4 regions of the Mesorhizobium sp. M0854 genome follow, and region 2 is predicted to be linked to each of the others. Evidence: predicted binding sites of a transcription regulator. Region 2 holds the regulator's gene; each other region holds the start of a gene.
What was found. The regulator PhoB, encoded in region 2, activates phosphate uptake and scavenging genes when phosphate is short. The targets are predictions, from matches to a motif close to TGTCATNNANCTGTCAT.

Region 1 (2,201 bases), on a different contig from region 2:
GATCCCGAATTCCACAAGCGCGAGATGATGCTGATCGGCAGCCGCAACGCCCTGCGTGCCGATTTCGACCATGTCGCCGCCTCGATCCGCAACGGCGCGCTGCCGCTGGCAAAGCTGGTCACCCACCGCACCACGCTTGGCGAGACGCCGCACGACCTGGCCCGCTGGGCGCATGAGAAGTCCGGCCTGATCAAGGCCGTCATTCAAGTCGGATGATGCCAGGGCTGCCGCATCTCAGAGCGCCGACAATTTGAGCTCGATCCGCTCGGCCGGGAAGCGCGACTCCGAAAACTGTATCGGCTGACCGTCGGGCGTGACGTTGACGGCGACCGTCACCAGCACGATGGCGCCGGGCTGCAGGTCGAGGTCAGCAAGGTCGGCGGCATCGGCATGGCGCGCCGACAGCACGGTCGATTGCCTGAGATAGTCGTCGATGCCGAAACGTGCCAGCGATGCGGTGATCGAACCGGTTTCCGCCATGGCGGCATCGATGCCGGCAAAGCGCCTGGCATCGAACCAGCCGGCCGCGCGGGATACCGGCATTCCATCGGCTTCGCCGCGCGTTTCCAGGCGTATCACATCGGCCCCCGTCGCAAGGCCTAAGCCCTCTGCGACACGACGGTTGGCCGGCTCGATCGATGACGCGAGCAAGGTGATATGCCGCTCGGACGCCTGTCCTTGCAATCCCTCGGAAAAGCGGGTGCGGGCGCCGATCGGATAAGACAGCAGCTTGCGCGACAGCACGAAGGTGCCGCGCCCCTGCTCCGCCCTGAGCACACCCTCCTGCACCAGCGCTGCGATAGCGCTACGCACCGTGTGGCGGTTGACGCCATAGCGTCCGGCCAACGCGATCTCCGGCGGCAGCGCGGCATTCTCGGGAAAATCGCCGGCGGCGATCGAATGCAGGATCTGGTCGGCGATCTGCCGCCACAGCGCGACACCGCTGCGCCGCTCGATGCTGTTGGCTCGTCCGATCATCTCCCGCCCCAATTCCTCGCGCCGATCTTTCGGTCCGTGTCTCGTGCCCGTCATGGACACGCGCTAGATAATGGATATAATTTGTATAGTTGTCTATATCAATAGACAAATGAAGGCAGACGAGGAGCACCGGCCATGCGAGGACGGGAAGCGCGAGAGCAGGCCGAGCGCAAGGCCGTGATGGCGACGCTGGCGCAATCGGCCGGCGACGACATCGTCCGCCTCTGGGACGAAGCCGGCCTGCCTTGCGAAGCGGAACTTCTGCGTGGCCCCGAAACCGGCCTGGTTACGGTACGCGGCCGCATCGGCGGCGGTGGTGCCCCTTTCAATGTCGGCGAGGCGACGGTCACCCGTGCCACGGTGCGGCTTGCGTCCGGCCATGTCGGCCACTGCTACGCGCTCGGCCGCGACAAGCAGAAGGCAAGGCTGGCGGCAATCGCCGATGCGCTGTGGCAGGACCCGGCCCACCGCAATGAGGTCGAGACCAGGATCGTTGCGCCCTTGCAGGCGGCACTGGCCAAGGCGCGTGAACAGCGCCGCGCCGAGACGGCGGCGACCAAGGTCGATTTCTTCACCATGGTGCGCGGAGAAGACTGATGGATATCGCCACTCAATCCATTGAAGGCGGCTTCGCCGATCCGGTATTCAATGCCCAGACCGTATTCCGTGCCGTCATGGACGCGATGGCGCGGCCGGGCAGCGTCCAGCCCTTGCCGGCCCTTGCCCACCCACCGGCGCCGCTGTCGGCCACCGCCGGCGCCGTTGCGCTGGCGCTGTGCGACAACGACACGCCGCTCTGGCTCGACCCGGCTTTGCAGGTGTCGGCGGTGAAATCCTGGCTTGGCTTCCATACCGGCGCGCCGCTGGCCAACACCCCGGCCGACGCGCATTTCGCGCTGATCGCCACGCCGGCCGAGATGATGGCGCTCGACGGGTTTTCGCAAGGCACCCAGGATTATCCCGATCGTTCGACGACGCTGATCCTCGAGGTCGGCGATCTCGTCTCCGGCGCTGCGCTGCTGCTCGAAGGCCCGGGCATCGAGAAGACGGCGACGATCGCGCCGGCGCAAATGCCGCGCCATTTCGTCGAGCAATGGAAGCAGAACAACCAGCGTTTTCCGCGTGGCGTCGATATCATCCTCGCCACGTTCGACGCAATTGCCTGCCTGCCGCGCACGACGCGCATCAATATGATGGAGGCGTAGCATGTATGTTGCGGTAAA
Region 2 (2,201 bases):
CTGAATTTCCTTTCGGCCGCCATTATCGACTATACGGGACAGGTGGTCGCCGAGGAACAGCGCCGGCTGGACACGCTGACTATGCCGCGCGACGAGCTGATCCGTGAATGCATGGCCATCGTCCGGCGCCGGCTGCAGGATCCAGATCTTGACGTCCGCAGTGTCGCCCGCATCGCCCTGGCGATTCAGGGCATTACCGACTCCCCTGCACGCGCCATGCTGTGGTCGCCGATCACGCCGCAGACCGACATCGCCTTTGCCGACATGCTGGAGGACGAATTCGGCATCCCGGCAACGGTGGAGAACGACTGCAACATGATGGCGGTGGCTTTGCGCTGGCGCAATCCGGATCGCTATCGCGATGACTTCATCGCCATCCTGCTTTCGCATGGCATCGGCATGGGGCTGGTGCTGAAGGGCGAACTGTTCACCGGGACGCATTCCTCGGGCGGCGAATTTGGCCACATGATCCATCGTCCGGGCGGCGCGCTCTGCCGTTGCGGGCGGCGCGGCTGCATCGAGGCGTATGCCGGCAACTACGCCATCTGGCGCAACGCCAGGCAGATGAGCGAAGACAGCGAACCGGTCGCCGACGTCAGCGACGCCGACATGCGCGCACTGGCGGCCCGGGCGCGCGAGAAAGATGGGCCGGAACGCGAGGCCTACCGCAAGGCCGGCGAAGCGCTGGGTTTCGGTCTCGGCTCGCTGTTCGCGCTGATCGATCCGGCACCGGTCGCGATGGTCGGCGCCAGTGCCGCCGCCTTCGATCTGATCGAGCCGGCCTTGCGGAAGGCAATCGCCCAGACCGCCGGCGGCCAGCATTCAGGCTCGATCTCCTTCGATACAGAGCCGAACGAATTGCCTCTGATCCGCGAAGGCTGCGCGATGCGGGCGTTAAGCTTCGTCGACCAGGAGATTTTCGCGCCGGGCGCGCAAATGAGGCCCAGCGTCAGAAAGAACGTAGCCTGACCAGGCGGGTCAATCTTCCCTGATCGCATAGCCGGCGCCGCGGATGGTGCGGATGACATCCGGCATCCGGCCGTTGTTGACGGCTTTGCGCAGCCGCCCGACATGCACGTCGACGGTGCGTTCGTCGATGTAGATTGTCTCCCCCCAGACATTATCGAGTAACTGGCTGCGCGAGAAGACACGGCCCGGATGCCGCATCATGAACTCGAGCAGCCGGAATTCGGTCGGCCCGAGCCTGATTTCGCTCTTCTTGCGATAGACCCTGTGCGATTCGCGATCGAGCACGATGTCGCCGACCTTCAGCACGCTGGACAGCACTTCCGGCTTGGCGCGCCGCAGCAGCGCCTTGACCCTGGCCATGAATTCCGGTGTCGAAAACGGCTTGACCAGATAGTCGTCGGCGCCGGTCGAAAGACCGCGCACCCGGTCGCTCTCCTCGCCGCGCGCGGTCAGCATGATGATCGGCAGCCGCTCGGTTTCGGGGCGCACCCGCAACCGACGACAGAGCTCGATGCCGGAAACCGCTGGTATCATCCAGTCGAGCACCAAAAGGTCGGGCACATTCTCCTGCAAACGGATCTCGGCTTCGTCGCCGCGTGTCACCACCTCGACCTGGTAGCCTTCGGATTCGAGATTGTAGCGGAGCAGCACACCCAACGGCTCCTCGTCCTCCACCACCATTATGCGTGGTGCGATCATCGGCTGGGCACCCCCATCATGTCACCGGTGCGGACATTGTCGTTTCGTCCTGCTTCGGACGATTGACCGGCAATTGCTCGCCGGTCAGCACATAATACGCATTTTCGGCGATGTTGGTGACATGGTCGCCGATCCGCTCCAGATTCTTGGCGCAGAACAGCAGGTGCGTGCAAGCGGTGATGTTGCGCGGATCTTCCATCATGTAGGTCAACAGCTCGCGGAACACGGACGTGTATTTAACGTCGATGCGCTCGTCGGCGGCACGAAGCTTGGCCAACGCGGCCGCATCGCCTGCAGCATATTCCTCGATGACACCCTGCACCTGGATGAGAACCAGCTGCGCCATCGCGTCGATGGAATGCGACAGGTCCCGCGGCGTGGCGCTGAGGCCGACCGCACTCACGCGCTTGGCGATATTCTTGGCAAGGTCGCCGATGCGTTCGAGGTCGCCCGCCATGCGGATCGCTCCGACCACATGGCGAAGATCGTGGGCCATCGGCTGGCGTTTGGCGATCAGGGTGATGGCGCGGTCG
Region 3 (2,201 bases), 100 kb from region 2:
TCTTGTTCTGCCTTCTTGCGCTCACGGATGTCGCGAACGGCAAGCACCGTATGAGGCCTGCCGCAGTAGGTGATTTTCCTGGCGATCAGCTCGACAGGAATTCTCGCCCCGTCGCTGCCCCTTAACTTCGCTTCCTGCGCCTGTTCGCCGAAGCCGGACATATCGGCTGCGCTCTGTCCGTCGAAAAGCTCGCCGAATTGCATCGTGTTCAGGGTGGCTGTCGCTGTTCCGGTCAGCTTCGCCATACTGTCATTGGCGCTGACAATGCGGGTGCCATCGCAAACGATCAGACCTTCCACCGCCGCATTGGCGAGATCGTGCATGCGATCGGCCTCGAGCTTCTGGCGGCGAAAGCGCAGGTCGATCCACAGCGCGGCACCCGATAGCACAAGGATTATCAGGCTGGCGACCGCTGCGGCAAAGGCCTGGGAAATGGGCTCGATGGAATGTTCGGATATTTCAATCGAGGAATCCGGAATGATCGACACCGCGGCCATCGCGATGAAATGCAAGCTGCAAATCGCCAGCGTCAAAAGCGCGGCGCCGCCGAAAGTCGCGAGCGCTGACGGACGGCGCAAGACGACAAGGAGCGCCAGTGCCGCGAGGGTCACGCCGGCCAGAAGCGATATCGCGACAAGGAGCAGGTTCCATACGACCCGGCCTTCGACCTCGAAAGCTGCCATGCCGATGTAGTGCATCGTCGCGATGGCGCCGCCCAGAATGGCGCCACCGACGAGGAAATGGTCGATGCCGCGGCGCAAGGTGGCGACCCACATCCCAAGCGCGGTCATGATAACGGCGGCGGCAAGCGAAAAGGCGGATAATCCCGGATTGTATGCGTTCGGTATTCCCGGCGTAAACGCGGTCATGGCGATGAAATGCGTCGCCCATATGCCGAACCCGGTCGAGGCCGCGGCGATCATCAGCCAGACAAGCCGGTTTCGCTCGGTCGATCGGCCGACATGCTTAAGGAGATTAACCGCCGAGAAGCAAGAAATTCCACAGATGAGTGCGGCAAGCGCAACCAGTCTCGGATCGTGCTGACTTACAATACAATTATAGACCGTCAGCATCCTGGTTCACTCGGTCTGCCAAAATTAACAGGGGAGGTGTGACGGATTAGCTCTTGGAGATTTTAACGAATGGTTAACCCGTGGGCCATGAGGCGGGTCTTTTCGGGGGAAAACCGACGCCGCTGCGCCGAAAAGACGGTGATGTGATTTCTGGCGCCCGGTTTCAGTAGCGAGTGCACTTTAGGAAGGAATGATGTTCATTGATCCGCAATAAAACCGTTGTCCGATTGTCATCAGCGCCACATATTGGCTTTGCGGAAGTGCCCCTTTCGCCAATGACAAACGGGAGATGAAACATGAAGTTCTTCGGCTTTGCGGCCGGTATCGCCGCCACCGTGACCCTGCTTTCCACCACCTCCGCCTTCGCCGTCACGCAGATCAGCTGGTGGCACGCCATGACCGGCGCCAACGCCGAGGTCGTCGCCAAGATCTCCAAGGATTTCAACGCCAGCCAGAGCGACTATGAGCTCGTTCCGGTGTTCAAGGGCACCTATCCGGAGACGCTGAATGCCGGCATCGCTGCCTTTCGTGCCGGGCAAGCGCCAGATATCCTCCAGGTGTTCGACGTCGGCACCGGCGTGATGATGGCGGCCGAGGGTGCGATAAAGCCGGTGGCCGATGTGATGACCGGCGCCGGGATGACTTTCGACAAGAGCCAGTATCTGCCCGGCATCGTCGGCTATTATTCGAAGCCGGACGGCACCATGCTATCGTTCCCCTACAACTCTTCCTCGCCGATCCTCTATTACAACAAGGACATCTTCCAGAAGGCAGGCCTCGACGTGAACAATCCGCCCAAGACGTGGAACGAGGTGTGGGAAGCTGCCAAGAAGATCAAGACGAGCGGCGCCGCCCCTTGCGGCTATACCTCGACCTGGCTGACCTGGATCCACCTGGAGAATTTCGCGGCGTGGAATGACGTGCCTTGGGCCACCCAGCAGAATGGCCTGGCCGGCGGTGATGTCGAACTCAAGATCAATGCGCCGATTTTCGTCAACCACTTCCAGGCGCTCGCTGACCTGGCCAAGGACGGCACATTCAAATATGGCGGGCGCACCTCCGAAGCCAAGCAGATATTCCTCGCCGGCGAATGCGGCATCTTCACCGAATCGTCGGGCGGCCTCGGCG
Region 4 (2,201 bases), on a different contig from region 2:
CCTTCTATTTCGTGACCGACGGCATCCACTCAGCGCTGGAGAAGGCGAAGGCAGTGGCTGACGGTAAGGATGTACGGCTGGGCGGCGGCGTTTCTACGATCCGGCAATATCTCAAGGAAAAGCTCATCGACGAAATGCATCTGGCGATCTCACCGGTCCTGCTAGGCGCCGGCGAGAGCCTTTTTGCCGGCATCGACATGCCCAAGCTCGGCTATCGCTGCAGCGAGCAGGTCGCGACGCCGAAGGCCACGCATGTCATCATCGAGCGCACCTAGCTTGTTGCAGGGTGCCGCCATGGAGCGGCGCCCTCCTCGCCGCTTTAGTCAGTACTTCTCCGGCACATACAGTTCGCGCGGCAGTACCTGGCGCTCGTATTCGGGATTGAAGACGCGCTCCGGCAGTGTGATCTCCTCGTGCGGCACCTCCTCATAGGGCATCTGCTTGAGGAGATGGTCGATGCAGTTCAGCCGTGCCCGTTTCTTGTCGTTGCCCTCGACGATGAACCACGGGGCTTCCGGGATATTGGTGCGGGCGAACGTTTCTTCCTTGGCCTTGGTGTACTGCTCCCAGCGCACGCGCGACTGGAGGTCCATCGGCGACAGTTTCCATTGCTTCATCGGGTCATGGATGCGCATCAAAAAGCGCATCTGCTGCTCCTCGTCGGTGATCGAAAACCAGTATTTGACAAGCGTAATGCCTGAGCGGACCAGCATGCGTTCGAAATCCGGAACGTCGCGGAAGAACTCCTCGACCTGATCCGGCTGGGCAAAGCCCATTACCCGCTCGACGCCGGAGCGGTTGTACCAGGAGCGGTCGAACAGCACGATCTCGCCGCCGGCCGGCAGATGCGGAACGTAGCGCTGGAAATACCATTGCGACTTCTCGCGCTCGGTCGGCGCCGGAAGTGCTGCGACGCGGCAGATGCGCGGATTAAGCCTCTGGGTGATGCGCTTGATAACACCACCCTTGCCCGCCGAGTCGCGGCCCTCGAAAACCACGACGAGCTTCTTCTTGTGATAGGCGACCCAGGACTGCAGCTTGATCAACTCGGATTGCAGCGTGATGAGATCGCGAAAATACTGCAGGCGGTCGATCGATGGCGGATGTGCATTCTTGTAGATCTTGGCGATCTCCATCGACAGCGCCGGCTCCGAGATTTCCAGCTCATAGTCTTCATCCAGCGTGTCGGCGAGTTCCGCTTCCAGCCAGTCCCTGGCCGGGGAATTCTGTTTTATCTCGGTCATTTACGCTGCTCCGCTTACAGGCCTTGCCGGCCGCTGTCAGGCGCTCTGCCGCCCGGCCCGGCGGCCGGAAATCGAAGCGCTGGACCGATGTTAGTATAGGCCGGCAATGACGGTTTTATTGCAGCCACTACTGCGCTGGCTGTGCGTTTCAATCCGCAAGATGTGATCGAGCTTGCCCTGCGGAACGGGCGACAAGCGGAACGAATTATCCTACAAATAGCCGGTTCATTGAGGGCTGTCGTCTGCAACGCCCTTTCCCGATAAATTGTGAGGACACGACATGGAATACCGCACTCTCGGCCGTTCCGGGCTGAAGGTTTCGACGCTGACCATGGGCACCATGACGTTCGGCGGCGGCGGCGCGTTTTCGGCGGTCGGCAAGACCGACCTCGACGAGGCGCGCCGGATGATCGACCTTTGCATCGATGCCGGCGTCAATGTCATCGACACCGCCAATGTCTATTCGAACGGCGTGTCGGAAGAGATCATCGGCGAGGCGCTTGGCGGCAAGCGCAAGGGCGACGTGCTGATCGCCTCCAAGGCGCGCATGCGGATCGGCAAAGGCCCCAATGATGAAGGCCTGTCGCGCTACCATCTGATCCGCGAATGCGAGAGGAGCCTGAAGCGGCTCAGGACGGATGTCATCGACATCTATTTCCTGCACGAGTGGGATGGCCTGACACCGCTTGAGGAAACCATCGCCGCGCTCGACACGCTGGTCGCGCAGGGCAAGGTCCGTTATGTCGGCTGCTCCAATTATTCCGGCTGGCAAGTGATGAAGGGGCTGGGGATCAGCGACCGTCATCACCAGCCACGCTTCGTCACCCAGCAGATCCATTACACGTTGGAAGCGCGCGAGGCCGAGTATGAATTGTTACCGATCTCGGTCGACCAGGGGCTCGGCGTGCTGGTCTGGAGCCCGCTTGCCGGCGGGTTGCTGTCCGGCAAATACCACCG

Region 1: the regulator PhoB is predicted to act here: its motif matches at 1,016-1,032, upstream of phnF (phosphonate metabolism transcriptional regulator PhnF).
Region 3: the regulator PhoB is predicted to act here: its motif matches at 1,291-1,307, upstream of ugpB (sn-glycerol-3-phosphate ABC transporter substrate-binding protein UgpB).
Region 4: the regulator PhoB is predicted to act here: its motif matches at 1,351-1,367, upstream of ppk2 (polyphosphate kinase 2).

What each region holds. Positions count from the first base shown of each region.
Region 1 is NZ_JAMYOL010000002.1:22,091-24,291, reverse strand. It holds gene NKH99_RS03010 (zinc-binding alcohol dehydrogenase family protein) at 1-216, shown strand, start outside; gene phnF (phosphonate metabolism transcriptional regulator PhnF) at 235-978, opposite strand; gene phnG (phosphonate C-P lyase system protein PhnG) at 1,114-1,575, shown strand; gene phnH (phosphonate C-P lyase system protein PhnH) at 1,575-2,183, shown strand; gene NKH99_RS02990 (carbon-phosphorus lyase complex subunit) at 2,185-2,201, shown strand, end outside.
Region 2 is NZ_JAMYOL010000010.1:11,524-13,724, reverse strand. It holds gene NKH99_RS17105 (ROK family protein) at 1-969, shown strand, start outside; gene phoB (phosphate regulon transcriptional regulator PhoB) at 979-1,668, opposite strand; gene phoU (phosphate signaling complex protein PhoU) at 1,685-2,201, opposite strand, start outside.
Region 3 is NZ_JAMYOL010000010.1:116,083-118,283, forward strand. It holds gene NKH99_RS17690 (bifunctional diguanylate cyclase/phosphodiesterase) at 1-1,073, opposite strand, end outside; gene ugpB (sn-glycerol-3-phosphate ABC transporter substrate-binding protein UgpB) at 1,370-2,201, shown strand, end outside.
Region 4 is NZ_JAMYOL010000003.1:500,029-502,229, reverse strand. It holds gene NKH99_RS08185 (dihydrofolate reductase family protein) at 1-275, shown strand, start outside; gene ppk2 (polyphosphate kinase 2) at 324-1,244, opposite strand; gene NKH99_RS08175 (aldo/keto reductase) at 1,525-2,201, shown strand, end outside.